Regions from separate parts of the Amycolatopsis sp. cmx-11-51 genome, predicted to be linked through region 3. Evidence: riboswitches for the same ligand, from Rfam matches in the RefSeq annotation. Region 3 holds a riboswitch; each other region holds the start of a gene.
The links. A riboswitch is a leader RNA that binds a small molecule or an ion and turns the genes downstream of it on or off. The one in region 3 is predicted to bind S-adenosylmethionine.
Positions count from the first base shown of each region.

Region 1: linked by a shared signal. The riboswitch ahead of ACM6LU_RS14135 (aminotransferase class V-fold PLP-dependent enzyme) and the one ahead of thrC (threonine synthase) in region 3 are both predicted to bind S-adenosylmethionine.
Region 2: linked by a shared signal. The riboswitch ahead of ACM6LU_RS22965 (methionine ABC transporter ATP-binding protein) and the one ahead of thrC (threonine synthase) in region 3 are both predicted to bind S-adenosylmethionine.

Region 1 covers NZ_JADNQO010000003.1:147,793-158,199, reverse strand. The annotation lists gene lspA (signal peptidase II) at 1-82, opposite strand, end outside; gene ACM6LU_RS14140 (hypothetical protein) at 107-703, opposite strand; gene ACM6LU_RS14135 (aminotransferase class V-fold PLP-dependent enzyme) at 723-2,087, opposite strand; SAM riboswitch class IV at 2,121-2,235, opposite strand; gene ACM6LU_RS14130 (M23 family metallopeptidase) at 2,399-3,082, opposite strand; gene ACM6LU_RS14125 (potassium/proton antiporter) at 3,213-4,691, opposite strand; gene ACM6LU_RS14120 (ArsR/SmtB family transcription factor) at 4,803-5,486, opposite strand; gene ACM6LU_RS14115 (penicillin-binding transpeptidase domain-containing protein) at 5,530-7,134, opposite strand; gene ileS (isoleucine--tRNA ligase) at 7,342-10,407, opposite strand, start outside.
Region 2 covers NZ_JADNQO010000006.1:253,145-263,551, reverse strand. The annotation lists gene ACM6LU_RS22975 (ATP-binding cassette domain-containing protein) at 1-842, opposite strand, end outside; gene ACM6LU_RS22970 (4-(cytidine 5'-diphospho)-2-C-methyl-D-erythritol kinase) at 910-1,875, opposite strand; gene ACM6LU_RS22965 (methionine ABC transporter ATP-binding protein) at 1,998-3,008, opposite strand; SAM riboswitch class I at 3,219-3,309, opposite strand; gene rsmA (16S rRNA (adenine(1518)-N(6)/adenine(1519)-N(6))-dimethyltransferase RsmA) at 3,554-4,390, opposite strand; gene ACM6LU_RS22955 (DUF222 domain-containing protein) at 4,639-5,652, shown strand; gene ACM6LU_RS22950 (transglycosylase family protein) at 5,722-7,098, opposite strand; gene ACM6LU_RS22945 (TatD family hydrolase) at 7,512-8,348, opposite strand; gene metG (methionine--tRNA ligase) at 8,356-10,149, opposite strand; gene ACM6LU_RS22935 (PadR family transcriptional regulator) at 10,212-10,407, shown strand, end outside.
Region 3 covers NZ_JADNQO010000009.1:91,536-101,942, forward strand. The annotation lists gene ACM6LU_RS26905 (EamA family transporter) at 6-884, opposite strand; gene rpsT (30S ribosomal protein S20) at 1,246-1,506, shown strand; gene holA (DNA polymerase III subunit delta) at 1,559-2,542, opposite strand; SAM riboswitch class I at 2,678-2,810, shown strand; gene thrC (threonine synthase) at 2,822-4,087, shown strand; gene ACM6LU_RS26925 (ComEC/Rec2 family competence protein) at 4,105-6,510, opposite strand; gene ACM6LU_RS26930 (ComEA family DNA-binding protein) at 6,507-7,229, opposite strand; gene ACM6LU_RS26935 (DegV family protein) at 7,377-8,222, opposite strand; gene octT (diglucosylglycerate octanoyltransferase) at 8,233-8,958, opposite strand; gene ACM6LU_RS26945 (histidine phosphatase family protein) at 8,962-9,576, opposite strand; gene rsfS (ribosome silencing factor) at 9,573-9,977, opposite strand; gene nadD (nicotinate-nucleotide adenylyltransferase) at 10,032-10,407, opposite strand, start outside.

The sequences.
Region 1 (10,407 bases), on a different contig from region 3:
CCGCGGCGACGACGAACACCACGGCGACGCGCTTCTTGGGCAGCGGCGGCGACGGTGGCGCGGTTTCGGGCTCAGTACTCACTCACCCATTGTCCACTGAGCGTGCTCAGGTCTCCTCGGCGGCCGTCTTCGGCCTGCTCAGCAGCGCCGTGAACGCCCCGGCCAGCGCGACCAGCGACGACAGCACCAACGCGAGCTGTCCTTGGGCGAGCACCACCGCGCAGAGCACGAACGCCGCGGCCACGACCAGCACCAGCACGCTGCGGTCCAGCCAGGCGAGCAGGATCAGCCCCAGTGTCAGCAGGACCGCGCTCCGCGCGTCGCCGTCCATGTCGAGTTCCCAGTAGCCGACCAGATCCGCCAGCACGATGGCGACCAGGCCGCCGAGGGCGATCGCGAGGATCCTCCACCACCGCACGGGCTTCGTCCGCCAGGCATAGAACAGCACCGTGCCGAGGTAGACCGCGAGCACGGCGAACAGCCAGTTGTCCAGCCGGCTCATGCCGACGACCGAGACGGCGGACGCGGCCTCCCGGCTCATCTCCACGCCGTACAGGTTCTGGTAGTAACCCTGTTCGCCGCGGGGCGGGTAGCCCATCCAGCCCCCGGAGCGGCGCGGATCCCCGGCCAGCGCCACCACGATCAGCTGTGCGAATCCCAGCAACGCCAGCGGAAACCAGTAACGCGGTCGCTCGTTCCCCATGCGGGGTGAGGGTAGTGGGTCAGGCGCAGAACGGGGGCAGCTCCCGCGGATCGTTCTCCGGCACCCAGCGGCCCTCCGGCTTCTCGTACTGCCAGCGGGCGCCGCGGGCGACGATCTGACGCAGCGCCAGGACGACCCGGTCCACATGTTCGGTGGTGCTGCCGAGGCCAAGGCTGACCCGGACGGCCTGCTGGCCGGTCGAACCGGCGGCGGAGATCAGCCGCTTGGTGGCGACGTGCGCGCAGAACGCGCCGTCCCGCACGCCGATGCCGTACTCCGCGGACAGGACCGCGGCGAGCCAGCCCGGTTCGAAGCCGTCGACGACGAAGCTGAGCGTGCCGACCCGGTCGACCGGTGCGTCGAACAGCCGCAGTTCGGCGAAACCGGGGATGGCGGCGAGCCCACGCCGCAGCCGCGTCAGCAGTTCGTCTTCGTGGGCGACGATCGCGTCCCAGTTCCCGGAAAGCGTCTCGCAGGCGACACCGAGCGCGTAGACGCCGACGGTGTTGGGGGAACCGGCTTCGTGCCGCTCGGCGCCGGCGTTCCAGACCACGCCGAAGTCTTCGGAGTCGCGGGTGACGAGCTTCGTCGCGCCGCCACCGGCGAGGTACGGCTGGGCGGCACGCAGCCAGTCGGCGCGGCCGATCAGCGCACCGGCACCGAAAGGCGCGTACAGCTTGTGGCCAGACAGCGCGATGTAGTCGACGTCCAGTTTGCGCACGGAGATCTTGCGGTGCGGCGCGAGCTGCGCGGCGTCGAGCGCGATCCGGGCGCCATGCCGTCGCGCGACGGCGGCGATCTCCTTGACCGGCAACAGTTCCCCGGTCACGTTGGACGCGCCGGTGATGACGACCAGCCGCGGGCCCTGCGGGCAGTCGGCGAGCGCTTCGTCCACCGCGGACACCGCGGCGAGGCGGGTGCGGGGCGTCTCGATCCGGCGGACGTTCGGACCCTTCCACGGCAGCAGCGCGGCGTGGTGGTCGGTGTCGAACACGACGACCGACGTGTGCTTCGGCAGGCTGCGCGCGAGAAGGTTGAAGGAATCGGTGGTGTTGCGGGTGAACACGACGGTGTCGGTCGACCGCGCGTCGACGAAGTTCCGCAGGATTCCCCGCGTGCGCTCGTAAAGCTTGGTGGAGACCTGCGACGCGAATCCGGCGCCGCGGTGGACGCTGGCGTACCAGGGCAGGAATTCGTCGACCGCGTCACGCACCTTGTCCAGACAGGGAGCGCTCGCCGCGTGATCGAGGTTGGCGTACCCGATGTCGCCCCCGGTGACCAGCGGGACCCGCAGATCGGCGCACGCGACCGTCGGGATTTCGTGTGTGACAACGGTTTCCGCGACAGTGGCGGGGGTGCTGGTGCGTTCGAGAGCGAGTGTCATCGTCATCCTCCGGGCCAGGGGATCCCGACGAGGATCCCGCGCTTGCCCGTCGCACCACGCGACGAGCCAGGTCCTCACCCGGGGCACCCCACCGCGGAAGGAGGGTTGCCGGCCAGCTAGCCGGGGCTTGACGCTGACACTCGTGACCTACGAACGAAGTTAGCCGATGCACCGGCGATCAAGCCACCCCTTGCCCGCATGGTGAGACGCCGGTCACGCATTCCGCAACCGAGGAGAACCCCCGCAATTAGTCCTCTAGTTGCGGTAGTTGCGCGCGCAATTACCGCAACTAGAGGACTGATTGCGGGAGGTCAGACGCGGAATCGGCCGGGCAGGGGAATGGTCGAACGGGACGAGACCTCGGTCGCCGTACCCGAGTACTGATCGGTGCCCGCGGTGAACTGCCAGCCGCCGAAGATCTTGCGGTCGACGGCCTCGCCGTGGGCGTCGGCGACCTTGGTCGAGAGCTCGTCGTAGGACACGCCGTTCCAGTTGCCAGCGCCGACACCGAAGTCGCGCGAGTCGCCACCCTTGACGGTGGCTGTGGGCAGGGTCCACAGGGTGAAGTGCACGTGGGCGCCGGTACTGCGGCCACCACAGGGCAGCGCGTTTCCGGTCAGGCCGAGGGCGTCGCCCGGGACGACCCGCTGGCCGTCGGTGACCGAAATGTCCTCCATGTGGTAGTACCCGGTCCGCCAGCCACTCGCGTGGTCGATGGTCACCCAGTCGCCCCCGTCGCAGTGCTGAACTCGGACGGTGCCCGCCAGCGGCGCACGCACGGTCTTGTTCCCAGGACTGAAGTCGATGGCGTTTTTCACGCCGGAGGTGCCGTTGTCCGAGTGAATTCCCGCCGAGTAGACCGACTGACCCGTGTCGAACGGCAATCCGAACGCGGGAAACGCGCCGGCCGCGGAGGCTACCGGAGCGGAGAGAACCACCCCGACGAGTGCAGCCGCAGCCCCCAGAACGGCGAACCGTGCAGGAAGTTTCGTCACCTTGCGTACTCCTTAACCCGTGACACTCACCCATTCGATGGAGTCAATTGCGGGAAAGGTAGTCCAAAGGGGGACGAAGAGGAAGAAGTTTCTGAGATCAACCGACGAACAGCTGGTGCCGGTTCGTGACCTATTGGCCGGATTCGCCCTTCCACCTGGCGAGGCGACCGGCCCGGTCGACGGCACGGAGCCGTCGTTCGGCCGCGTCACGCGCGTCGGAGGTGGTCACGACGAGTAACTGATCGCGTTCCTGGAGCCGGGTGTTCTTGTTCGGCGTGAAGCCGGTGCCGTCCCGGACGAGCAGGCTGATCGTCGCCCCGACCGGAAGCCGCAGTTCGGCCAGGTAGACGCCGTGCATCTTCGACCCGGAGTTGATCCGGACCTGCAGGAGTTCGGCACCCATCTCATCGAGTGGCGCGGAGTCGACGTCGATTTCGTGCGCTTCGGTGTGCTGAGCCAGCCCGAGCACTCTCGCGAGCGGGGTCAGCGTCGCCCCCTGAAGCAGGGTCAGCACGATGACCAGCACGAACACCGCGTCGACCAGCTCCTGCGCGCCGGGCACGCCGGACGACAGCGGGATCAGTGCGAGCACGATCGGGACCGCCCCGCGTAACCCCGCCCAGGACAGGAACACCTGTTCTCGCCACGGGATCTTGAACGGCAGTGCCGACAGCACCACTGACAGCGGCCGGGCGAGCAACAGCACGACCGCGCCCGCGACCAGGCCCTGGACCAGGCTCTCGAAGATCCTGCTCGGCGATGCGAACAGGCCGAGCAGCACGAACAGCCCGATCTGCGCGAGCCAGCCGAGCCCTTCGGCGAAGGACAGTGTGTCCGACCGGTGCGGCAGCTTCGAATTCCCCAGCACCAGGGCGGCGACGTAGGTGGCGAGCAGGCCCGACGCGTGAGCCAGCTGCCCACTCGAGTACGCCACGACGCAGACCGCGACCGTGGCCAGCGGATACAGACCGGTGGCGGGAAGCGCCGCCCGGCGCAGCGCGAACGCCCCGCCCCAGCCGAAGGCCAAGCCGATCACCAGCCCGGCGCCGAGTTCGTAGACGACCAGCAGCGGCAGCGACCAGTCAACGGTCGTGCCCTCGGCGAGGACGACGACGGCGATGTAGGCCGGGGCGTCGTTGATCCCCGACTCGATCTCCAGCGCACCGACGAGCCGCTTCCCGATCCCCGCCGATCTCAGCACCGAGAAGACCGCGGCGGCGTCGGTCGACGCGAGCACCGCGCCCCACAGCAACGCCATCCGCCAATCCAGGCCCAGCAACCAATGCAGGGCCGCGCCGGTGACCGCGATACTCACCACGACGGCCACTGTGGACAGTGCGATTCCAATGCCCAGCGAGGGTTTCACGGCCGTCCACCGGGTGGTGAGACCACCTTCGGACAGGATCATCACCAGTGCGGCGAGGCCGAGCGACTGGGTGAGTTCAGGGTTGTCGTACTGGATGCCGAACCCGGCTTCGCCGAGCAGGACCCCCATCCCCAGGTAGAGCAGCAGCGAGGGAAGGCCGACCTTGATCGACACCCGGACGGCGATCACGGCGACGAGGAGAACCGCGCCACCGGTACCCAAGATGAACGGGAGCTGTTCCATGTCGCCTCCCGTCCGGCCGCCGTGAGGCCTCCAGAATAGTGAGGCGGTGATCGTCACACCTTCGTGCACCGCTCGACGGCGAGCCGAACGGACTGTGTTACAGACTGTCCTTTACGGACTCCGCAGGGCCATCAGGTCGACACCTAGTTCCGCGAAGGGTTTCGCCGCCGCGGGCAGGACCTTCACCGCTCGGTTGCCCTCACGCGACAACCAGCCGGCACTCACTCCGTGGGACAGTAACGCCGCGGGGACCCGGCCCGCCAAATGATCACGGCGGACTGTCCAATCCAGACAGTCGCGGAGCATCGGACGGCGGCTATCGGCGATCTCCACCCCGAGTGTGCCGAGCACGTCGCGCCCGCGACCGGTCAACGTCAGGCCGTCGGCCTCGTCGATCAGCCCGGCGGCGAGCATCCCGTCCCGCAGCGCGACCCCGACCGTCCCGGCGAGGTGGTCGTAGCAGGTCCGGGCGAACTCGAGCCGCTTCACCCGGACCGACGACCGCAGCCCCTTCACCGGGCGGTGTTCGGCGTGCTGCGCCAAATGCTCGATCAGCTCCGCCACCCGGGGATCGGCGATCCGGACGTAGCTGTGCCGCCCCTGTTTGACCCGGACGACGAACCCGGCCTCGGTCAGCTTCGTCACGTGCTCGCTCGCCGTCGACGCGGCCACTTCGGCCGCTCCGGCCAGCTCGGTCACCGTCCAGGCACGCCCGTCGAGCAGCGCGAGGCACATCGACGCGCGGCTCGGATCGGCGAGCACGGCCGCGACCTCGGCCAAGGCGATCGTTTCCATGCGCTCACCGTAGAAGACCCACAGTTCGGCACGGACCGAAATATCAGCCCGCCAGGAACCTCGCCGCCAGCTGGACCGCGGGTTCGGAGTCGTTGGCGCCTTCGAGCATGACGGCGAACGCGACGTCTCCCCGGTAGCCGACGAACCAGCCGTTGGCGTCGGCACCCGAGCCGAACTGCGCGGTCCCGGTCTTGCCGAAGACGTTTCCGCTGCCCTTCAACGCCTTCGCGGTCCCCGTCGTGCAGACCTCGCGCATCATCGCCCGGACCTGGTTCAGCACCCCGGCAGGCGGGGCCTGGTAGCCGGCGTTGACGTTGGTCTCCAATCCCTGCCACAGCTTCGGCACCACCGGTTTCCCCGTCGCGACCGTGGCGGCCATGAGCGCCGCGCCCAACGGGCTGACCTGCACCTTTCCCTGTCCGATCCCGGCCTCGACTTGCTCGTCGGCGCTACTCGACGGTTCGACCTTCCCGGTTTCGGTGGCCAGTCCCGGGATCTCGAAGTCGGCGTTGAGGCCTAGCTGGCTCGCGGCCTTCGCGAGGCCGTCGGCAGGCAGTTGCCCGGCGAGCCGCCCGAAGGTCGTGTTGCACGATGCGGCGAACGCCGTCTTCAGCGAAACAGTCCCCAGGTCGAAACCGTTTTCGTTCATGAGTGTGCGGGTCCGGATCTGCTCACTCCCAGGGCAGGCCATCGGCGAGTCGGCGGAGACCCCGCCCTGCTGCAGCGCCGCGGTCGCCGTGGCGATCTTGAACGCCGAACCCGGTGCGTACAGGCCGCTGAGCGCTTTCGGCTGGTTGCCCGCCGCCGCGTTCTGAGCGACCGCCAGCAGGTCACCGCTGGTTTTCATCGCGACGATGATCGCCGAACCTTGAAGGCCGTCGACAGCCTTCTGCGCGGCACTCTGGGACGCCACGCTCAAGGTCGAGACCAGCGGCTGGCCGGCTTCTTCGGCCTGGCCGAAGAGTGTTTCGACCGGTTTGCCGGAAGCGTCGACGCGCGACACGGTGACGGTGGCCGGGGTCCCGGTTCCGCCGTTCTGCTCGGACGCGACCTTGGACAGCGCCCCCTGCAGGATCGGCGCGACACCCGCCGCGTCACCGCCGACGAGAGCCTTGCCCTCCCTGTCGGCCACGACCGGCTTGGCCGAAACGGGCGCGACGGAGAGCCACTGACCGGCTTCGAGTTTCGGGTGGATCACCGACATCGCCCAGCGAACCACCCATTTCCCGGCGTTGCGGACCAGGTCCAGCTTGCCCTCGTACTTCCAGACGCTGTTGCCCGTGAAGGTCCAGGAGGCGTGGAAGGTGGCCGACGTGCTGGTCGCCTCCCCCGGCGTCGTCGGGACCTCGCCGAGGGCCGCTTCGACCGCCGTCGGGGTGAGCGCGCCGCGCGCCGCGGACAGCGCCGCGGTGGCCGCCGGCGGGTCATCGACCGGGGCGGTGTTCAGGTCGCCGGCCTCGAACTGCCGCAGGAACCGGGCGGCGACCCGCGCCGGGCTCTCCTGCGCTGTCCCGGTGGGCTCCCCCGGGCCACCGGTGGCGGCGGGCGCCTGATCCTCCTTGACCAACAGCACCACCGCGGCCACCACGATGGCGACGACCGCCAGCGCGGCGCCGATCAGGATCCCTCTTTTCCGGCCAGGACTCATGGACTCGTTCTCCCCCAGTGCGGCACGTCCTTCACGCGCTCCGGGTCAGCCTGCCGATTTCCTCCGCGCAAGGCCGTTTCCCAGCGAGAAAGCGACGGTTCCGAATCCGTTTCGTGATCCCGGTGGTCCAGACCGCGTTCTGGATGAGATGAACGGGACTTTCATGGCAAATTTGCCATGAAAGTCCCGTTCATCTCACTCTCGGAGTCAGGCTTTGGCGACCGCCACGGTCACCTTGGTTCCCTCCCCGACCGTCCCGGCCGAGCCGTCGGCGACGGTACCGTAGGCCACCGAAGTCGCCAGGGTCTCCGAAGCGATGAACTCCTCGTGCGTGGTCGCGGCCGTGACCACGTCCTCCGGCGCGTCGACGGTGAGCGCGATCCGGTCGGCGACGTCGAGACCCGCGTCCCGGCGGGCCTGCTGGACGACCCGGACCAGGTCGCGGGCCAGGCCCTCGGCCGCCAGTTCGTCGGTGACCTCGGTGTCGATCAGCACCAGACCCGCTCCGCCCGGCAGTTCCGCGGCCGCACCGCCGCCCTTGGCGACCAGGCGCCGCTCGTACTCACCTTCGATGAGTTCGATGCCGGCGGCCACGACGGCTCCGCTCTCCGACGTCGTCCATTCGCCCGCCTTGACGGCCTTGATCACCGTCTGGACGTCCTTGCCCAGCCGCGGCCCGGCGGCGCGGGCGTTGACCGCGACCTCGAACCCGCCGTGCGTGGCGACCTCCGTGGTCAGTTCGACGGACTTGACGTTGACCTCGTCGCGCAGGATGTCGGTGAACTCGCGCAGCGAATCCGCCTCGTCCGCGGCGACGACCAGTTTGGCCAGAGGCAACCGGACCCGCAGCTTGTTCGACTTCCGCAGCGAAAGCGCCGAAGAGGCCACCTGACGCACCCGGTCCATCGCCGTCACCAGCGCCGCGTCGGCGGGCAGGTCGAGCGAGTTCGGCCAGTCGGTCAAGTGGACCGAACGGCCACCGGTCAGCCCACGCCAGACGACCTCCGCTGTCAGCGGCAGCAACGGCGCCACCACCCGCGACGTCACCTCCAGCACGGTGTGCAGGGTGTCGATCGCGTCCTGCTCACCCGCCCAGAACCGGTCGCGCGACCTGCGCACGTACCAGTTCGTCAGCACCTCGAGGAAGTCACGGACGGTCGAGCAGGCACCGGCGACGTCATAGGTGTCGAGCGCGTGCTCGACGTCGGTCACCAGTTCGTGCGTCTTCGCCAGCGCGTACCGGTCGAGGACGTGCTTGGAATCCGTGCGCCACTGGCCTTCGACGCCCTCGGCGTTCGCGTAGAGCGCGAGGAAGTAGTACGAGTTCCACAGCGGCAGCACGGCCTGGCGGACAGCGTCGCGGATGCCCTTGTCGGTGACGATCAGGTTCCCGCCGCGCAGGATCGGGCTCGCCATCAGGTACCAGCGCATCGCGTCGGAACCGTCTCGGTCGAAGACCTCGTTGACATCCGGGTAGTTGCGCAGCGACTTGGACATCTTCTGGCCGTCCGAGCCCAGCACGATCCCGTGCGAGATGCAGGTGCGGAACGCCGGCCGGTCGAACAGCGCGGTCGCCAGCACGTGCAGCAGGTAGAACCAGCCGCGCGTCTGCCCCATGTACTCGACGATGAAGTCGCCCGGGTAGTGGTGCTCGAACCACTCGGTGTTCTCGAACGGGTAGTGCACCTGGGCGTAGGGCATCGAGCCCGAGTCGAACCAGACGTCGAACACGTCCTCGATCCGGCGCATGGTGGACTTCCCGGTCGGGTCGTCCGGGTTGGGCCGGGTCAGCTCGTCGATGAACGGCCGGTGCAGATCCTCCAGCCGCACGCCGAAGTCACGCTCGAGTTCTTCGAGCGAGCCGTAGACGTCCGTGCGCGGGTACGCCGGGTCGTCCGACTGCCACACCGGGATCGGCGTGCCCCAGTAGCGGTTCCGGGAGATCGACCAGTCGCGGGCGTTCTCCAGCCACTTGCCGAACTGGCCGTCCTTGACGTTCTCCGGGTACCAGGTGATCTGCTGGTTCAGCTCGATCATCCGGTCCTTGAACTCGGTCACCGCGACGAACCACGACGAGACGGCGCGGTAGATCAGCGGGTTCCGGCAGCGCCAGCAGTGCGGGTACGGGTGTTCGTAGGTCTCGTGGCGCAGCAGCACCGCGCCCTGGCGACCGGCGGAACCGGTGCCGTTCTTGAGATCCTTGATGATGTTCGGATTCGCGTCGAACACCTGCTGGCCCGCGTAGTCCGGCACGGTGGCGTCGAACTTGCCCTGCGCGTCGACCGGCGTGACCGGGGCGATCCCGACGGCGTCGGTGACGGCCTTGTCCTCTTCACCGTAGGCGGGCGCGATGTGCACGACACCGGTGCCGTCTTCGGTGGTGACGTAGTCCGCGGACAGCACACGGTGGGCGTTCTCGTGCCCGGCGAAGTACGGGAACGGTGGGGCGTAACGGGTTCCGAGCAGCTCGGTGCCGGTGTAGTGCCCGACGACTGTCGGCTCCTCGCCGAGCTCGCGGGCGTACGACGCGACGCGTGCTTCGGCGAGCAGGAACCGCTTGCCGTCCTGTTCCGCCGACTCCACCACGACGTACCGGACATCCGGGTGCACCGCGGTCGCAAGGTTGGACGGCAGCGTCCACGGCGTCGTCGTCCAGATCAGCAGATAGGTGCCGTCGAGCTCGTTGTCGTTGCCCTCCAAGCGGAACCCGACCGTGACGGCCGGGTCCTGGCGGCTGGCGTAGACCTCGTCGTCCATGCGCAGCTCGTGGTTGGACAGCGGGGTCTCGTCGCGCCAGCAGTAGGGCAGGACGCGGTAGCCCTCGTAGACGAGGCCCTTGTCCCACAGCTGCTTGAACGCCCAGAGCACCGACTCCATGTACGTGACATCGAGCGTCTTGTAGTCGTTGTCGAAGTCGACCCAGCGGGCCTGGCGGGTGACGTAGTCCTGCCATTCGCCGGTGTAGCGCAGCACGGACTCGCGGCACGCGTCGTTGAAGACGTTGATGCCCATGGCGTCGATCTCGGACTTCTCGGTGATCCCGAGCTGGCGCATGGCTTCGAGTTCGGCGGGCAGACCGTGCGTGTCCCAGCCGAAGCGGCGCTCGACGCGCTTGCCCTTCATGGTCTGGTAACGCGGCACCAAGTCCTTCACGTACCCGGTGAGAAGGTGACCGTAGTGCGGAAGACCGTTGGCGAACGGCGGGCCGTCGTAGAAGACGTACTCGTTCGAGCCATTGCTCCCGGCTTCGCGGGCATCGATCGAGGCCTGGAA
Region 2 (10,407 bases), on a different contig from region 3:
CCCAGCCGTCGGCGGGCGAACGCCTGCAGCTCGACTGAATCACGTGGCTCCGGCACGTCGGAGATCAGTGCCTCCGCCGCCTCGACGCGGTAGCGCGGCTTCGAAGTCCTGGCCTGCGGACCGCGACGCAGCCACGCGAGCTCCTTGCGGGCCAGGTTCTGCCGCTTCTCCTCGGCCGTCGCCGCGAGCCTCGCCCGCTCGGCCCGGGCGAAGATCCAGTCCGCGTACCCACCTTCGTACTGCTCGACGCGACCGTTGGAGACCTCCCAGGTCACGCTCGCGACCGTGTCGAGGAACCACCGGTCGTGGGTGACGACCACGACCGCGATCCTGCGGTTGAGCAGGTGATCCGCGAGCCAGCGCACACCTTCGACGTCGAGATGGTTGGTAGGCTCGTCGAGGACCACGAGGTCGAGTTCACCGGTGAGAGCCGCCGCCAATGCGACACGGCGGCGTTCGCCACCGGACAGGTTCGCCGTCGACGTTTCGACACCGAGAGCAGTGATCCCCAGACCATCCATAATGGACCTGACCCGCGCGTCAGCGGCCCACTCATGTTCGGCGCCGTAGCGCTCCAGCACGACGTCTCCGACTGTGCTGCCGACCGGGAGTTCGGTTCGCTGGGTGACCACGGCCATCCGCAAGCCACGGACTTGACTCACCCGTCCCGTATCCGGCTCGCTGATCCCCGCGAGGACCTCCAGCAGCGTCGTCTTCCCGCCCCCGTTGAGACCGACGACGCCAATGCGCTGCCCCTCCGCAACGCCGAGCGAAACACCGTCGAGCAGCGGGCGCACCCCGAAGGACTTGCTCACCGACTCCAGGTTGACCAAGTTGGCCATGCCTCAGCCGATCCTTTCCAAAAAGCTTGCACCACAACGAATTAGTCGACGTCCATTTCGGACATCCTCACGCGTGTACTCGAGGCGGAGCCGGCCGCGGCGCATCGTCTCCGCCTACCAGCTTGGCGCCGGGAACCGGCCCGTGTGCGACACGCACCGTGCGACAGACCCCCGCACCGGACAGCTCCGCGGCGACCTCGACTGCAGACTGGGCATCCGCGCACAGAAAAGCGCAGGTCGGCCCAGACCCGGACACGGTGCCGGCGAGCGCACCCGCGTTGACTCCCGCCCGCAACGTGCGACGCAGCCCGGGACGCAACGAGACGGCGGCCGCCTGCAGGTCATTGCCGAGAAGCAGTGCCAGCTGCCGCGGGTCACCGGACGCCAGCGCCTCGACCACCGGAGTATGCGAACCGATCCGAGGCGGACTGCCCTCTTCACGCAACCTGTCCAGTTCTCCGAACACCCGAGGGGTCGAAAGACCACGCTGATCGAACGCCAGAACCCAATGGAACGTGTGCCTCGACAACACCGGCACCAGTTGCTCGCCTCGGCCGGTACCCAACGCTGTCCCACCGTAAAGGGCGAAAGGAACATCGCTCCCGAGCTTGGCGGCGATACCCGCCAGTTCGTCTCGGGAGATGTCGAGCTTCCAAAGTGACGCGAGCCCCACCAGGGTCGCGGCCGCGTCAGCGCTGCCCCCGGCCATCCCGCCGGCTACGGGGATGCCTTTGCGAAGCACCACTCGGACCTTGGACTCGCCGTCGGCCTTGCCGACGTGGGCCGCCAGCGCCTGCGCCGCCTTCCACGCGAGGTTGTTGGCCCCGGTCGGTACGGAACCTTCTCCTTCGCCATAGACCTCGACGCCCGGGTCCTCGGTGACCGCCACGGTCACCTCGTCAGTGAGAGAAAGCGCCTGGAAAACGGTCACCAGCTCGTGGTAGCCGTCCGGGCGTACGTCACCGACCGACAGGTGCAGGTTGACCTTGGCGGGAACCCTGACGGTTACTGGGGGCGGTACGACGGCGAGCACGAGTCAAGCCTACGTGGCCGCTCCACTTGTGCTGCCACCAGGAGAAAAGAGAACAGGACGAGTCAGACACGAAAGGGCCGCCCTGGACGGATTTCGTCCTGAGCGGCCCGGTCGTGGAGGAGTCAGGCAGCGACGCCCTGCGGCCCGCGGACCGGGTGGGTCACGTGGCCACCGCGTTCGGCGATCCAGGCGAGCGCGGCATCCGCGCGCTCACCGCGCACACCGAGACGGAACCTGCCGACCGGCGTGTCGCCGATCCGGGTCAGGCCGCCCCCGATGGTGGCGAGTTCGACGTCGAAGCGACCGGCGGCCTCAGGCAGCAGCGCACCGACCGATGCGAAACCGACAAGCACGACGTCCACCGCGCGGTCGTACTTCGACGTCTGCGCCCGTCCGGTCTCGATCGAGGGCAGCAGCGCCTGCGCGGTCCGGCTGGTCGGGTCGGAGACCAGGTCGAGCACGGTTCCACGTTCGATGATCGCCCCAGCCTCAAGAACCGCGACGTCGTCGCAGACACGGCGGACCACACCGGCATCAGGAGTGGTGAGCAGCACGGTGACTCCGAGCTCGGCGCGCGCGCGGTCGAGCACGGTCAGGACCGCGCCGGACTCTTCGGGCTGCACACCGGCGGTCGGGTCGTCAGCCAAGAGCACGGACGGCCCGGCTGCCAGAGCCTTGGCGATGGCCACTCGGCGCAGCTGCCCCTCGGTCAGATCACCCGGCCGCTGCCCCGCTCGCGGGGTGAGTCCGACCAGATCGAGCAGGTTGCCGACCCGGTTACGGCGCTGCGGCCCGTCGAGGCCGAGCTGTTCGAGCGGCGACGCGATGTTGCCGGCGATGGTGCGCTCGGCGAGCAACTCCGGCTTGGTGCTCACGACACCGACCTGCCGACGGATCTCCCGCAGGCGGCGGCCGTCAAGGGTCCCGGTGTTCAGGCCGTCGAGGCGGACCACGCCCCGGTCCGGGCGCTCCTGAAGTCCGATGCAACGAGCGAGGGTCGACTTGCCGGAGCCGGCCGGACCGACGACTCCGAACAACGAGCCTGCTTGGATGTCCACGCTGACATCGCGCAGGGCGACGACGGGATTTCCGTTGAGGGGAAAGGACTTGGACAGGTTTTCGACAGTGATCACGAAGGGCTCCATGCAAAGGGGGCGCTGCTTCTTTCGAGCGCGCCAACCGTCACCGAGTGACCGTCCAGAACGGACGGGCTTCAGAGGTAAGGGAAAGACTCAGGCAGTAACGGTGGAGCGTCGACACGCACTTACCGTGCGGCGACCTTCATCGACGACGCGTCGCCTGGTCAGCAGGAGCGGGTGGGTGACCCTGTTCATTAGGCACAGCCTCCATCGGTCCTGGCGGTAGCACCTGCCCTGTTGAGGGTGGTTGCTGCGACTTCGGCGAGCCAGGTCTCTCAGTCGCTCGGGATGGCTCACTGAGTAAAACCGATCCCACTAGATGAAAGCAAGCGCGTAGGCGCAGATCACACGTCTGGTCGTGTCCATAATACAGGATTTGCTGTCCGCATCCTGAGACCACGGCTGAGGTCTCAGGATCGCGTCAGGCCGCTGCCTGCTAAGACAGGTTGGACCAGACGGATCGAGAAGAGGATTTACGCTGTCGTGCTGACCTCAGCCGAGACTCGCCCGCGCGGCGCCGGTCACACCTGCGACGGCGATCAGTCAGTCGCTGCCGCGATACGGGCGAACTGGTGAACATCCAACTGTTCACCGCGGGTCTTGGGGTCGATACCCGCCTTTTCGAGCAACTCCCCCGCACGTTCGGCGGAACCGGCCCATGACGCCAAAGCCGCCCGCAGCGTTTTTCGCCGCTGCGAGAAAGCGGCATCGACCACGGCGAACAGCCGCTTCCTCTCCACGGACGACACCACTTCGCCTCGCTCGAAAGCGACGAGGGCTGAATCCACGTTCGGAACAGGCCAGAACACCGAGCGAGGTACCGCGGCGACCTTACGTGTCTTCCCGTACCACGCGAGCTTGACGCTGGGCACTCCGTAAGTCCGACTGCCAGGGCCGGCCGCCATCCGGTCGGCGACTTCGGTCTGGACCATTACGAGACCACTGGTCAACGAGGGCAGCTCGGCGAGCAGATGCAGCACAACAGGAACGGCGACGTTGTACGGCAGATTCGCGACGAGCGCCGTCGGCCGTTGAGGCAGGTCGTCCACCGTGATCCGTAGAGCGTCCGCTCCGACAACCGTCAGCCTTTCGGCCCCACCGCGTTCGGCCACGGTGTTCGGGAGCCGCCCGGCCAGTACGGGGTCTATTTCGACCGCGACGACCTCGGCACCGGTCGCGAGCAGCCCGAGTGTCAGCGAGCCAAGCCCCGGCCCGACTTCCAGCACGACGTCACCTTCGCCGACTGCCGAAATGTCGACGATCCGGCGCACCGTGTTGGGATCGTGCACGAAATTCTGGCCGAGCTTCTTGGTCGGCCGTACGTCCAGCTCGGCCGCCAGCGCCCTGATCTCCGCAGGCCCGAGCAATTCAGTCACTCGACGATCGTAGCCAGCCTTCGTAAGCCGCGATTGGCCGGTGGACGACCACCCCAGCCCCAGTCGGCCCCGAGGACAGCGCCAGCCTCCGCTTGGCCGCAACTCGCTCGCGCCATCCTCACGGATTCTCCCAGCTGACCCGTGTCATACGCCAGGGTGATCGGTGCAGGTTCACATCGCCGGAGCGTGATCAACGTGCACCCGATCGATACCGTGCATTCGTTCGACTCAACCTCGACAATCGAGGGATGACCAGCACAAACATTCCCAAGGCCTTCCCGCTGAATCTGCCGGAAGGTGACGCCGATCTGCTTCTCGACGAGTTGCAGACACGGCTACGCGAAGGGCGACGCCTGGTCGCCGAAGTCGGCCAGATCCTGGCCGAGATCGAGTCACGCGGTGTCCGAGACCTCTTCGGATACAACTCGATCGCCGTCTTCTACGAGCACGTGGCCCGGGTTCCCCGAGCCGAAGCGAAGAAGGTGACGGCTCGAGCACTCGCACTCAACTCGAGACGCGCGCGCGACGGGACCTCGACTCCACCCGTCGCGCCTTTGACCGGAGCCGCGGCCGTCACAGGCGCATTGGCCGAGGGCAGCATCGACCGAATCGTCACGGTTCTGCGGAGACTCCCAGAGCACATCGCCGCGAACGTCCGACTCGACGCCGAGAGGGACCTGGTCGATCTCGCCAGCGTCGCGAGACCGCGCGACGTGACGATGGCTGGAACCGACGTGCTCGCACGTCTCAACCCAGATGGGAACGACACCGAGGACCCCAACCCGAAGACCCGGCGAAGCGAGTTCTGGTTGCGTCAGAAACGCACTGGCCGTTGGGACATGCGCGGCGACCTCGATCCCGAGACAGGCGCCCGCCTGAACGCGCTTCTAGTCCCACTCGCGCATCCGGTCCCGAACGGAGAAGCCGACACCCGCACTCCGGCGGAGAGACGCGGCGACGCTTTCACAGAAATCGTCGGCGTTGCGGAAGCCGGCCCGGATATCCCTTTGCCTCGGCAGAGGCAGGAGCCGGTCGCTGAGCGGCCGCAGCCCGCGAAGCCCACCGAGAAGCCGACGGACCAACCCACGACCGGCCAAACACGGAATGAGAGCCAGCAAAGCCAGCACCGCGACGACAGCAGCGTGCGAGCAGAGACCGCCGCTGAACGATCTAGGGCCGCGACCCACCTAAGGTCTCCGCGCTGGTGGTCACGGCGGCCGAGATTCGGCGCTACACAGCCTCAGCTGCCCAAGACGGCCTGAAGGCCACCTTGTGGGCAGTTAGAAAACCCACACGATGACCTTCAGGGGGGAGGGAGAACGATCTGGCGGTCAGGCCTTCTTGCCACAGTGCGGCCAGGCGCCGTAGCCACCGCGGCTGTCGCGGAGCTTCTCAGCGACAGCGATCTGCTGGGCCTTGCTGGCCTGGTGCGGGTAAGCGGCGTACTGCGAGCCACCGTAGGCATCCCAGGTGCTCTTGTTGAACTGCAGGCCACCGTAGTAGCCGTTGCCGGTGTTGGCGGCCCAGTTACCGGTCGACTCGCACTGCGCGATGCGGTCCCAGGCGCCGGCGTCACCGATGACCGGATCGGCGGGCTTCTTCGTACCGACCTTGACGATCTTAGGCTTGGCCTCGGTGATGACCTCTTCCGAGACCTTCTCGCGGCCGACCTCTTTGCCATTGCGCTTGGTGACCTTGTAGGTCACGGTCTTCTGGCCCGGGGTACCCGGGTCTTCGACCTTGGTCTTGCCCTTTTCGAGCTCCGGGTCGTCGACCTTCTGTTCGGGCGGTGCGATTTCCTCGTTCTGTTTGACCATGGTGACGCCGGTCCGGCTGACGTGGACCTCGGCACCGTCGACCAGCTTGACGTCGAGACCACCGATGGCCTCATCGTCCGGGCCGAGGGTCATCCGCAGCTCACCGAGGAATTCCTTGGTGGTGACCGAGTTGGTTTGAACCTTGCGCGGTTCGTTCGCGCCGTCATAGACGGTGACGTTCTTGAGGGTCTTGACCTCGACGGTGGCGCCCTCGAGCGGAAGTTCACCGTTCTGCGGCATCGAAGTCCAGGTACCGGACTTCGCGAGATCGGAACGGCCGAGCTGGTTCAGGGCTTCGCTGAGGTTGGTCGCGCGAACCCAGGATTCCTGCGATACGCCATCGACGACCAGATTGAGCTTGCGGCCACGCTCCAGCTTGATGACGCCGCCGTCGCCCACCGCGGCCTGAGGCGAGGGCGAGAGAGAGTCGTGCGCGCCGACCGAAAGACCGGCGTCTTCAAGGACTTCGCCGACCGTGTCGCCGAAACTGTGAACGGTCTGCTGCTGACCATCGATGTCGAGCGTGACGCTCTTGTTCATCGCGATCGCGGCCGCGCCGCCACCGCCGAGGGTGAGCAGTACCGCCATGACGGTTCCCTTGAGGAACCGCTTCTTCCAGACGCGGGTCGCGCTCGAGATGACCTCGTCCTTGGTCGCGGCCTTCATCGGCGCGCCCGCGGTGCGGTCCTCGGCCACTTCGTCCGGAATGACGATCGGCGGCAGCATGGTGGTCTCGGCGCTGATGAGGCGGATCAGCTCGTCGACGTCGACGTCGATCTCGGCCATCAAGGTGTCGGCGTCGGGACCGAGCGCGGCCAGGATGTCCTGGTGCGTGATGCGCGGGTCATCAGAGTAGTCCAGCTCGCCGTAGTGAGTGTCGCGGTCGAGCACGGCAACCGAACCGGCGGAAGCGAAGGTGTTCGTCTCCGCGCCGAGGCGCGAGGCATCCTGCCTACTGCTACCAGTCACTGGGTCGTTCCCTTTCCCAAGACGTCAAGGAGCTCGACTACTGCTCCACAACGTCCTTCGTCTCGATGCGCACTTCGGCACACCTCTAGAAGTCCGACACCCGCAGCCAGCGCCATCGTCACAGTTCCAGGCTGTACCGCTCCTGGTTCCGCTTCCCCGACGTGCACTGACGTGACTGTGGGCGTAACAGCCGGAAACCGCATGAGCGGATACCGACCGGCACGATCACGGGACAGTAACGAACCTCGTCGGGTTGCGCAAACACCCCTCGGAGTGTCGTGACGTTGGTCACTCATCAGAGTGGCCCATTGCTGATCACTAATGTTGCAATCCGTTCAACTGGGGGTGACTGTCGGCAAACGGAAGACCCGCTCAGCGGTCACTCGTACCGATTCGGCCACCTCGTGCACCGCCTCGCCCCTGAACGAGGCCAGGTGACGAACGGTGTAGGCGGCGCAGTAGGGCTCGTTCGGTCGTCCACGGAACGGATGGGGGGTCAGAAACGGCGCGTCCGTTTCGACGAGGTACTGGTCCGCCGGAACGATCCGTGCCGCCTCATGGAGGCCTCGGGCGTTGCGAAAACTGACCGTGCCGGCGAACGAAAGCACGTATCCAGCATCGATGCAGCGGCGAGCGACCTTTTCATCCCCCGAGAAACAGTGGAAGACGACTTGCTCGGGCGCCCCCTCTTCCTCAAGGATCCGAAGGACGTCGTCGTGAGCCTCTCGATCATGGATCATCAGCGGCTTGCCGATCCGCTTGGCGAGATCGATGTGCCACCGAAAGGCGTCCTGCTGAGCGTCATGGGGCGAGTAATCCCAGTAGTAGTCGAGGCCGGTCTCACCGACCGCGACCACTCTGGACTCTTTCGCGAGACTCTCCACTTCGGATTTCTCGGCCTCGCCGAAATCCTTGGTACGCGTGGGATGGATCGCGACGGCGGCCCAAACGCGAGGGTCCCAAGTGGACGCTTGCGCGGCCCAGCGGGCGGCCGCGAGATCGTCCGCGACGGTGATCACCCGCGAAACACCGGCGCGTTCGGCGCGATCGACCATGGCTGTCACATCAGCCGCGGTGACCGCGCCGCACGCGTCGAGGTGGGTATGCGCGTCCACCACCGAAACCGGCAACCTGTCCGGGATCGGTGGTAGCTCCTTCTTCTCCGCAGCCATCAGCTGATCACTTCGAGATCGGTGCCCATTCGGGCCCGGTCTCGCCGAGCTCCGGGTCCAGTTTGGCGAACAACGGGGTCGGCTTCTCCAGCGGCTTGCCGACCTCGATCGGCACGGACTTCCAGCGCGCCTGCTCGGTCTTGTAGTCCCCGGTGATGATGGGGTTGATCCGGCCGGGGATGTCGAGGTCCTCGACTTCCCGCAGTTCGGGCTGGGCCGCCCAGACACCGGAACCGCCGAGTGCTTCGTACACCTTCTGAGCCGAGTGGGGCAGGAAGGGAGTCAGCAGCGTGTTGGCGTCTGAGACGACCTGAAGCGCGGTGTGCAGGACACTGTCACGGCGAGCGGGATCGTCCTTGAGCTTCCAGGGCTCCTGATCCGAGAGGTACCGGTTCGCGGCGGTCACGACGCGCATGGCCTCACTCGCCGCCGCCTTGAACCGCGACCGCTGAAGGTGGGCGCCGGCGGTGTCGAATGCCTTGCGGGAGAGCTCCTTTAACTCCTCGTCGACCGCGGTGGGGGCGTCCGGACGCGGAATGGCGCCGACGTTCTTGTGGGCCATCGAGATGGACCGGTTGACGAGGTTGCCCCATTCGTTGGCCAGCTCGAAGTTGGTCCGGCGGACGAACTCGTCCCAGGTGAAGTCGGTGTCCTGGGTCTCGGGGCCCGCGACCGAGATGAAGTACCGCAGGGCGTCCGGACCGAAGTCGCGCAGGAAGTCGTGGACGTAGATGACCGTGCCGCGCGAGGTCGAGAACTTCGAGCCACTCATCGTGAGGAACTCGCTGGAGACGATCTCGTCGGGCAGGTGCAGCTTGCCGTACTTGCCCGGCGCTCCACCGCGGTCGCCCTCGCCGTTGTGACCGAAGAGCAAGGCGGGCCAGATCTGGGCGTGGAAGGTGATGTTGTCCTTGCCCATGAAGTAATAGGAGCGGGCGTCCGGGTTGCTCCACCACTCCTGCCAGGCGTCCGGGTCGCCGGAACGGCGTGCCCATTCGACGCTCGCGGAGAAGTAGCCGATGACCGCGTCGAACCAGACATAGAAGCGCTTCATCGGCTGGTCGCGCCAGCCGTCGAGCGGGATCTTCACGCCCCAGTCGAGGTCGCGGGTGATCGGCCGAGGGCGCATGTCGTCGATCAGGTTCTTGGTGAAGTTGAGGACGTTCGGGCGCCAGTCGGTCTTGCTGGACAGCCATTTGCCCAGCGTGTCGACGAACGCGGTCAGGTCGAGGAAGTAGTGCTCGGTCTCGACGAACTTCGGCGTTTCACCGTTGATCCGCGACTTCGGGTTGATCAGCTCCCCGGCGTCGAGCTGGTTGCCGCAGTTGTCGCACTGGTCACCGCGCGCACCGTCGTAGCCGCAGATCGGGCACGTGCCCTCGATGTAGCGGTCGGGCAGGGTGCGGCCGGTCGAAGGGCTGATCGCGCCCCGTGTGGTCTTGGGAACGACGTAGCCGTTGCGGTGCAGCGCGAGAAAGATCTGCTGCGTGACGTCGGCGTGGTTACCCGTGGTGGTGCGGGTGAAGAGGTCGTAGGTGAGACCGAGTCCTTGCAGGTCTTGGCCGATCTGACGGGTGTACTTGTCCGCCGTCTGCTGGGAGGTCAGGCCTTCCTTGTCCGCCTGGACGGTGATCGGGGTGCCGTGTTCGTCGGTCCCGGACACCATGAGCACCCGGTTGCCGGCCATTCGCTGGTAGCGGGAGAAGACGTCGGACGGGACGCCGAATCCGGACACGTGGCCGATGTGGCGGGGGCCGTTGGCGTAGGGCCAGGCCACCGCAGTCAACACTGGGGTGCTCATGCTTGTTTAGCCTACGGACGTCGTCTAAGGCATTGTTGTTCGGGAGAGGATCGGAGGTCTCGGTGTCCGCCACGCGTCTGCTGGTACTGGGTGTCGTGCGCATGTACGGGAAGGCACACGGCTACCAGGTCCGGCGCGAGCTTCTCTCGTGGGCGGCCGACAAGTGGGGCAATGTCCAGCCGGGGTCGATCTATCACGCGTTGAAGAAGATGACCGCCGAAGGCCTCCTGGAACAAGTCGAGGACATCGAAGCGGGCG
Region 3 (10,407 bases):
TGGGTTCAGGCCATCGCAATCGCGGCGATGCCCGCCAGCACCACCGCCGACCCGGCCAGCCTGCGGGCGGCGTTCGACTCACCCAGGACCAGCCAGGCGGCCAGGCCGCCCAAAACGATGCTCAGCTCCCGCGCGGGTGCGACGAGGCTCACCGGGGCGATCTGGAGGGCGTAGAGGATCAGCAGGTAGGCGACCGGCGAGAGCAGGCCGACGATGAAGACTTCGCGCTTGTGCTCACGCCAGAGCCACGAGACCTCTTCGCGGTCCTTCAGCGCGTACGGCGTCATGAGCAGGCTCTGCACGATCGCGCCGGTTCCGAAGTAGACGATCAGCGGGACACCGAGACCGGTGACCGAATGCGCGTCCCACAGCGTGTAGGCGGCGATCGTGAGCCCGGTCAGGAGCCCGTACCCCACGCCTTTGCGGCGAGCGACACGGTCCGCGGCGTCGGCGTGGGCAGGTGCTCGCCCGGTACCGATGACCAGCACCCCGGCGACCACGAGGAACGCGCCCACCAGCCCGAGTGGCCCCGGCCGCTCACCGAGCAGCACGACGGCCGCGAGCACCGAGATCAACGGCCCGGTACCGCGGGCGACGGGATACACGACGGACAGATCCCCGACTGCGTAACCCCGCTGGAGGACGACCCCGTAAGTGACGTGGAACACGGCGGTGACCGCGGCCGCGAGCAGCCACGTCCACTGTGGACGTTGCGGCTCCACGGCCAGTGAGACCGCCATGGCGGGAGCGAGTAGGACCGCGGAGAGGCTGTAGTAGGCCCAGACGAACCGGGCTCCGCCGCGACGGATTCGTTTGGCGGCCAGGTTCCAGCCCGCGTGGATGACGGCGGCGGTGATGACGAGGGACAGGGCGGTGACGTTCACTACGGACCTTTCATGTTTTCCGCGCACACGGAAAACATCGGTCCTCCAGGCTTTTGTCCCGTCAGATGAACGGTGGCGCCTCCAGCCCCGCCGATGGTGCCGCTCGGACCTGTCCCACCTGCCCTGATTGTGTGTTTCGCTGAACGGGCAGGCGACGGAACCCTAGGCACTACGCTCATCACCGTACCCCGAACACTCGTCCGGAGGCGGCCGCGATCCACCCTCGGACGACTGTTAAGCTTGCCCCTTCATCGCTGTGTGGCATTCCGTCATGGAGGAAACCCGCGCCGCTTTCACGAGCGCGCAGGGCCGGTCACAGCGCGGCGGTGAAACCACCGAGAGATTCAAGAGGAGCGCCCCCGTGGCCAACATCAAGTCGCAGATCAAGCGCATCACCACCAACGAGAAGGCGCGTCAGCGCAACCAGGCGATCCGGTCCTCGGTGAAGACCGCGATCCGCAAGTTCCGCGAGGCCGCCGACTCCGGCGACAAGGCCAAGGCGCTGGAACTGCAGAAAGACGCGGCCAAGAAGCTGGACAAGGCCGTGACCAAGGGCGTTCTCCACGCCAACCAGGCCGCCAACAAGAAGTCCTCGCTCGCGAAGCGCGCGAACTCTCTCTGATCGGCTTTCGAAGGGCCCCGGCGACGCGAGTCGCCGGGGCCCTTCGCCATGTTCAGCGGCTTGTGCCGTGGGCGGCGACGACTTCCAGGATGGCGCGTTCCAGTGCGTACTCCGGGTCTGCCGCGACACCCTTGACTTCGGCATTGAGCCGGGCGACGACCCGCATCGCGGTGGCGAGACCGTCCTGCCCCCAGCCGCGGGCCTGCCCCTGCGCCTTGCGCACCTTCCACGGCGGCATCCCCAGCTCACCCGCCATCTGGTTCGGGTTCCCGCGACCGGCGCCGGACACCCGCGCGATCGTCCGGACGGCGTCGGCGAGAGCGTCCGCGACCAGCACGTACGGAACACCCAGCTGCATCGCCCAGCGCAGCGACTCCAAAGCCGCCGCCATGTCCCCGGCGACGGCCTTCTCGGCGACAGCGAACCCGTTCACGTCCGCGCGGCCCCGGTGGTAGCGGCGGACCGCCTGCTCGTCGACCGTTCCCCCGGCGTCCGCGACGAGCTGTGTCGCGGCCGACGACAATTCGCGCAGATCCGAGCCGACGGCGTCGATCAACGCGAGCACGGCGGCACCGTCGATTTTCCCGCCGACCCGGCGGACCTCGTTACGGACAAAGGATTCCCGCTCGGCGGGCTTGGTCAGTTTCGGGCACTCGACGACCTCCGCCCCGGCCTTCTTCAAGGCCGCGGGAAGCGCCTTCGCAGCCTTGCTCCGACCGCCTCCGCTGTGCACGACGACGAGCACGATGCCGTCGGCGGGCGCCTTGACGTAAGCCATCACCCCGTCGGCGAGCTCCTGCGAGATGTCATGCGCGGATTCGAGGACGATCACCCTGTCCTCGGCGAACAGCGAGGGGCTGACCATCTCCGCGAGCGCGGGGACTGTGAGGTCCGACACCCTGATCCGGGTGAGGTCCGCCGTCGGATCGGCCGCTTTGGCCGCGTCCGAAGCGCCGCGGACGGCGCGTTCGATCAGCAGCTCTTCCTCACCGAGAACCAGGACCAGCGGCGATGGGGCGGAAGCTTGCGTCGTCACGGTGACGATCCTGCCACTCCTCCTCTCGTGTGCTTTGTCCGGTGATGTGTTCCGGGCACGGTGGCCCCACGCGAGGCCCATGTCGTACGGTGTTGGCGAGGCGACGCGATGACACGCGTGCCGACAATCGAATACCGCTCATCCAGAGGGGCAGAGGGAACGGCCCGATGAAGCCCCGGCAACCGGCGTCAGCCTGTCATCCCGCGATCGCGGGATAGCTGACGAACACGGTGCCAATTCCGGCCCGCCACGGCGGGGCAGATGAGGAAGGACCTCGCGATGACCGCAACCCTCGGCACGACCTCCACCACCAAGACCCCGGATCTCGGACCCGCCGTCGAACTGGTGTCGAAGGAAGAGGGACACCGGCAGCCGCTCGCCCCCGAGTTCGTTTCCGCGGAGGACTTCTCGCCGCTCGAGGTCGCCTACGACTTCGGCCGCGTGCGCCGCGAGGACATCGAAGCCGGGCCGAAAAACATCTGGCGCTACAAGAAGCTCCTTCCCGTTCCCTCGAACGTCGAAGAAATCCCCAACACCGAACCCGGCGCCACCCGGCTCATCCAGGCCGACAGGCTCGCGAAGGCGTTGGGCGTCAAGAAGGTCTGGGTCAAGGACGACACCGGCAACCCGACCCACTCGTTCAAGGACCGCGTGGTCGCCGTCGCGCTGGCCGCCGCACGCGAGTTCGGGTTCGACGTGCTCGCCTGTCCGTCGACCGGTAACCTGGCCAACGCGGTCGCCGCCGCGGCCGCCCGCGCCGGCTGGCGGTCGGTCGTGCTGATCCCGAAGACCCTCGAGCGCGCCAAGATCCTCACCACCGCCGTGTACGACGGTGACCTGATCGCGGTCGACGGCAACTACGACGATGTGAACCGGCTCGCCACCCAGCTCGCCGCCGAGCAGGAAAGCTGGGCGTTCGTCAACGTGAACGTCCGGCCCTACTACTCGGAAGGCTCCAAGACACTGGCCTTCGAGGTCGCCGAGCAGCTCGGCTGGCGGCTTCCCTCTCAGATCGTGGTGCCGATCGCCTCCGGTTCCCAGCTCACCAAGGTGGACAAGGGTTTCCGCGAGTTCGGACAGCTCGGCCTCGTCGACGAAACGCCGTACAAGGTGTTCGGCGCGCAGGCCACCGGCTGCTCCCCCGTCTCGGCGGCGTTCCGCGCGGGCCGCGACGTCGTCCAGCCGGTCAAGCCGGACACGATCGCCCGGTCGCTGGCGATCGGCAACCCGGCCGACGGCCCGTATGTCCTCGACGTGGTCAAGCGCACCGGTGGCTCGATCGAAGACGTCAGCGACGAAGAGGTCGTCGAAGGTATCCGGCTGCTCGCCCGCACCGAAGGCGTCTTCACCGAGACCGCCGGTGGGGTCACCGTGGCGACGGCCAAGAAGCTCATCGAGACCGGCAAACTCAACCCGGACGAGGAGATCGTCCTGCTGATCACCGGTGACGGCCTCAAGACGCTCGACGCCGTCGAGGACAAAATCGGCCCGAAAGCGACCGTCAGCGCGTCGGCCGACGCGGTCCGCGAGGCACTCGGCATCTGAGTTCCCGCCGGCCCGCCTCAAGAACGAGGCGGGCCGCGGGGCTCACCCCTGCGCACCAAGGCGAGGCCTCGCGCGTCGGCGACGACCGCGGTGTCGCCGTCCGTGTCCGTTCTGGCGATCGAGGCACCGACAGCCGTCAGGTTGTCCAAAGTGGACTTGTTCGGGTGACCATAGGTGTTTCCGGCACCGACACTCACCAACGCGGCCCGTGGCGCGACGGCGTTGAGGAAATCCGGTGCCGTGTAACGGCTTCCGTGGTGCGGAACCTTCAGGATCTCGGCACGCAGATCGGTTCCCTCGGCCATCAGGTCCGCCTGCGCGGCGAGTTCGACGTCGCCGGTCAGCAGTAACCGGCCCGCCGGCGTCCCGGCCCGCAGGACGACGGAGCCGTTGTTGATCACCGTGCCATCTTGTTCGAGGACCGATCGTCGAGTGACATACCGCGGCCCGAGTACCTCTAGCGACAGCCCCGGCCAGTCCAGCCGTTGCCCGATCCCCAGTTCCAGCAAGGGAATTCCACGACGCGCGGTCTCGTCGGCGACCTTCCGCCACGCCCACGCGGGAGCCCGGCCCGGGCCGACGGCGACCGCACCGACCGACCTGCCCTCGAAAACGGATTCGAGACCGCCGATGTGGTCGGCGTGCAGATGGCTCAGCACGATCAACGGCACACGGTCCACCCCGAGCCTGCTCAGGCATTCGTCGACCGGTCCCGGTTCCGGCCCGGTGTCGACCAGGACCGCCCTCCCCGGCTCGGCCGTGGCGAGGACGACGGCGTCGCCCTGTCCGACATCGCAGGTGACAGCGCTCCACGAAGCCGGTGGCCACGCCGGGGCCAGCACCCGCACCGGCACGAAGACGAGGAGTCCGCCCGCCAAGGCGACCGCCAGCAGGATCCTGGTGTGACGCAGCCGGACGGTGACGAGCAGGACGACGAGCAGACCGGCTGCCAAAAGCCCGCCCCACCAGCCATCCGGCCAGTCCACGACCGCTCCCGGCGCGCGAGCGCCGTGGCGGGCAACGGTGATGAGCCAACTCGCCTCGGGTTCGGTCAGCCGGACCAACAGCCTGCCCGCCGACGGCCACCACGGTCCGACGACGGTGGCGAGCACGCCGAACACGGTGGCCGGGGCGACCACCGGGGCGGCGAGCACATTGGTCACCACCGAGACGAGACTGACCGCTCCCGCCATACCCGCGATGACCGGTGCCGTCATTACGAACGCGGCCAGCGGGACGGCCAGTCCCTCGGCGTAGCCGGACGGCACACCGCGGGCGACCAGCCACTCGGCCCACCGCGGGGCCAACAGGACCAGCCCCGCCGTGGCCAGCACCGAAAGGGCGAATCCAAAGTCGGCGGCCATCGCGGGATCGGCCACGACGAGCCCCGCCACCGCGAAGGCCATCGCGGGCAGCGCCGACCCCTTGCGCCCCAGGGCGAGCGCCAGCAACCCGACCGCCCCCATCACCCCGGCGCGGAGCACGCTGGGCGCGGGCCCGGCGAGGACCACGAAACCGGCGAGCCCCGCGGCGGCCGCGGCGGCGGACGTCCGCGGCCCGACCCGGAGCGCCCTCAGCAGAAGAAGGATCGAGCCGCAGACGATCGCCACATTCCCACCGCTCACGGCCATCAGATGGGACATGCCGGAGTCCGTGAACTCACGTTCGACCCTCGGGGACAACGTGCTCGTGTCCCCCACGACCAGTCCGGGCACGAGACCGGCCTGTTCCTCCGGGAGGACGGCGCACAGGCCCCGGAGCCCGGTGCGCAGCGATTCCGCGGCTCGCTGCCACCAGGGCGCCGGCCCGAGGGCTGACGGCGGTCCGCGCACCGAGAGGACCGCGACCGTGAGTTCGGCACCCTTGGCAGGCGCGAGCCGCCCGGAGGCGGTGACCTGCTGCCCGGGCAGCAGGTCCGCCCATCCCTCCGCGGGAGCGAGCAGGAGGATCCGGCCTGCCGAATCCACCGCCCGCTCATCGGCCACCACGGCGTCCACCGTCGCGGCGACGACCACCAGGCGGGTGCCTGCCTGGCGATCGGCGTATCCGGCGCCGCGGACCGGACGTGGCCGCTCGGTGACCACCACCCTCATGGTGGCCTCACTCCCCCGTACGGCGGCGGCACGGAGGTCGTCATGCTCGGCGGCCCGGATCCGCAGCGCCACCGGGCCCGCGGTGAGCACGCCGAGGACCGCCAGCGCACCCAGGCCCGCCACCCACCGGGACGCCTTCCGGTGGGCACGGACTCCGGCGGCGATCGCGAGCACCACGGCGGCCGCACCGCAGAGCATCGTGATCCACCAGCCGCCGAGCAGCCCGGAAAGGGTGCCCAGCCAGGCCGTCGCCGCGGCCGGTACGAGCCGCAGGTCCTGACCTCGCCACGACCCGGTGTCCACTTCGGACGGATCGGCGGACGGGTTCATCCGACGGACACCAACTCCCGGACTTTCTTGAATTTAGCTTCGCCGATCCCTTCTACGTCACGGAGTTGCTCGACCGTGGTGAACCCGCCGTGCCCGGACCGCCAGTCGACGATGCGTTTGGCCATCACTTCGCCGACCCCGGGCAGGGTGTCGAGTTGCTCGGCCGTGGCCGTGTTCAGGTCGAGCTTTCCCGGTGGTGTCCCAGGGCCCGCCGCGGCGGGCCCTGGGACACCGACGGCCACCTGTTCGCCGTCGGTGAGCCGCCTGGCCAGGTTCAGCCCGGTCAGATCCGTTCCGGGCTGTGCCCCACCGGCCGCCGTGAGGGCATCGGCGACCCGTGCGCCCGAAGGGATCGTGACCAGGCCTGGGTTGACCACCCGGCCGACGACGCTGACCACCAGAGGCGCCTTGGCCGCCGCGGCGGGGGCGTCTCCGGCGGCCTTGGCCGACGGCAGGGGCGGAAGGGGCTCCGCCCCTGGCCGGTGTCCGAACAAAGTGATCGCGCCTGCCACGATCACGGCCATCGCGATGACCACGGCCACCACGGCGAACCACCGCCGTTTCACCGGTATCCCGTCCGCCGTGAACCGGGCGGGCACCCAGCGGCGCACGAGCCTGCCCGCGGGCGGGCCCTGGGTGGGTGGCGACAGCTGCGCGGCCAGCCACGCCAGCCTGGCGTTGACGGAGGAACCCGATGATCGGGCGGTTTGGTCGAACACGTGAACGACGCTACGGAGCGGGGGTGGCGGGCGGCAGTGGTGAATCCCGGGGCTGTGGACAAGTGGGGTGTTGTGGACAACTCGGCGACGGCCGGAGCCGCGTCACCGGGTTCTGTCAGTGCCGTGTGGGATGGTTGCGGGTTTTCCTCAGCCCGCTCGCTGGATCACGACACCGAGCACACCGGGACCGGTGTGAGCCCCGATGACGGCGCCGATCTCCGACACCACACACCCCTCCGGACAGCTGATGGACTCCTCCAGCCGGTTGGCCAGTTCGACGGCGCGCTCCGGTGAAGCCAGATGGTGGACGGCGATGTCGGCGAGTCCTCCGCCGGCCGCCTTCACCGCGAGTTCGACCAGCCGCGCCACCGCGCGGTTCATCGTCCGCACCTTCTCCAGCGGCTGAATCCTGCCTTCGGACATGTGCAGTACCGGTTTCACCGCGAGCGCCGTGCCGAGCAGGGCGGCCGCCGGGCCGATCCGACCGCCACGGCGCAGATACTCGAGGGTCTCGACGGCGAACAAGGTCTCCGAACGGCTCACCGCGTCGACCGCCGCCGCCTCCACCTCGGCCGGACCGGCCCCGTCCGCGGCGGCACTCGCCGCACGCAAGGCAGCGAAGCCGAGTCCCATCGCGGTGCTGCGTGAATCGACCACACGCACCTTGTCCGGCCCGACCTCCTGCGCCGCGAGTACCGCCGCCTCCCAGGTCCCGGACAGTTCGCGGGACAGATGGACCGACACGACGGCGTCCGCGCCGTCGGCCAGCGCCGCCCGGAACTCCTTGACGAATTCGGCGGGCGTCGGCCGGGACGTCGTCACCATGCTGCGTTTGCCGAGCGCTTCGGCCAAGGCAGCGGGACCCATTTCGACGCCGTCGAGGAAGACGACGCCGTCCACGAGGACGTGCAGCGGGACCACCCGGATCCCGTTCCGTTCGGCGAAGCCTTCCGGCAGGTGGGCGGTGGAATCCGTGACTACGGCTACCGACACGGCAGCCAGCCTACGTTGCCGCGGGGCGCAACACCGGGGCCATCAGGCGGGCCATTTCCGCGCCGGCGGCGGCATGTCCTTCCCAGCCCCAGTGCATCCCGTCCGGATTGCCCCGGCCGCTCAGCACGTGGTCGCCGACGACGGCTTCCAGATCCAGCAGTGGCACGTCCGCGCGCCGCCCCCAGCCGGCGATGGCGGCGGCGGCACCGGCGCGGGCCGTGTGCACCCGGCCGTAGGCGTCGGATCGGTGCACGGACGGCAAGATGCCGAAGATCGGCAGTTCCGGGCGCAGCACCCGCAGGGCTCCCACAGCGGTGTCGAGGTAATGGACGGTCAGTTTCGACGGCAAGACCACCGGACGTCCCCGAAGGGCGATCGCGAGCCGCGGCTGAGCGGCCAGGTAGGTCTTGCGGACCACTCTCCGCAGCGGGTCGGGCCGCAGGTAACGAAGGCCGGTGCGCAGGTAGGTGGGCAATGGCGAGGGCAGTGTGTCCATGCTCCCGACAGCCAGCACGACGGCGTCGACGTGGTGCAGATCGGCCCAGACACGCGGGTCGCCGATCAGCGACCACCAGGCGTCGCGGGCGGTCCAGCCGAACCCGGCGACGAGGTCCGCGTCGCCACCGAGCGCTACGGCGGCGATGTTGGGCCACAGGCGCGCGTCGTCGGCGGCGAGCGGGCCGTCCGGGCCGTGGAAGCTGAGGGAATCGCCGAACACCAGCAGGCGCGGGGCCATGGATCAGCCGGTGATTCCCGCGTTGTAGGCGGCCAGGCGCCAGGCGCCGTCACGCCGGGTCAGCTCGACCCAGTGGCAGTTCGCGATCCCGCCCAGCGACGGCCAGGACGAGACCGGCAGGCCGAGCAGCTTCGCGGTCAGCGCGATGATCAGACCGCCGTGCGTGGCCAGCAGCACGGCGTCGCCGGCGTCGGCATTGGGTTGATCCAGATCCGCGACGACCTCCAGCGCGCGTTCGGCGACATCCACTCGCGACTCGCCGCCGGGCGGCGCCCAGGTCGCGTCGACCCGCCAGCGGGCGCGTTCGCCAGGGTAGGCCTCGTCGACCTGCTGGCCGGTGAAGCCCTGCCATTCACCCAGATGGGTTTCCCGAAGGCGCTTGTCGATCCGCAGCGGGACGCCGATGGCCTCCGTGAGCACGGTGGCCGTGTCGGTCGCGCGGCGCAGATCCGAGGCGATCACCAGATCCGGTGAGAATCGGGCGAGCGCGGGTACGGCGAACCGGGCCTGGTTCCAGCCGACCGGCGTCAACGCGGAGTCCAGATGCCCCTGCATCCGGCCCGCCGCGTTGTAGTCGGTCTCACCGTGGCGCCAGAGCACCAGCCGCCGCGGACTCACGAGGCGCCTTGCGCGTCGGCGGGGTCCTCCTCGGCGGGTGTCTCCAAACCGGCGACCTCGATCCGCGGGCAGTCCTTCCAGAGCCGCTCGAGACCGTAGAAGGAGCGTTCCTCCTGGTGCTGGACGTGGATGACGACGTCGACGTAGTCCAGCAGGACCCAACGGCCCTCGCGGGCGCCCTCACGGCGAACGGGCTTGTGCCCGCCGAGCCGTAGCTGCTCCTCGACGTTGTCGACGATCGCGCCGACCTGGCGCTCGTTGGGCGCGGACGCGATCACGAAGGCGTCGGTGATCACCAGCTGGTCGGACACGTCCAGCACGACCACGTCGCTCGCCTTCTTGTCCGCCGCCGCATGGGCGGCCGCTACGGCCAGCTCTCGTGCCTCGGACGTGGCTGTCACAGTTCTCCTCAAAAGATGGCTTTACTCGCAGGTGCGCCCGACGAGAGTACCCGGTCAGCCACGGGGGTCTTTGCGATAGAGGTCCTTTTTGGCGATGTAGCGCACCACACCGTCGGGGACGAGGTACCAGACGGGTTCCCCGCCTTCGACCCGCTCGCGGCAGGCGGTGGACGAGATCGCCATCGCGGTCACCTCGACCAGGCTCACCTTCCCACTCGGCAGGTGCTGCGAATTGAGCCGATAACCCGGCCTGGTGACGCCGATGAAATGCGCCAGGTCGAACAGCTCGTCGGCGTTGCGCCAGGTGAGGATCTGCTCGAGCGCGTCCGCGCCGGTGATGAAGAACAGCTGGTCGTCCGGATACTCCGCACGCAGGTCGCGCAGGGTGTCGACGGTGTAGGTCTGCCCGACGCGGTCGATGTCGACGCGG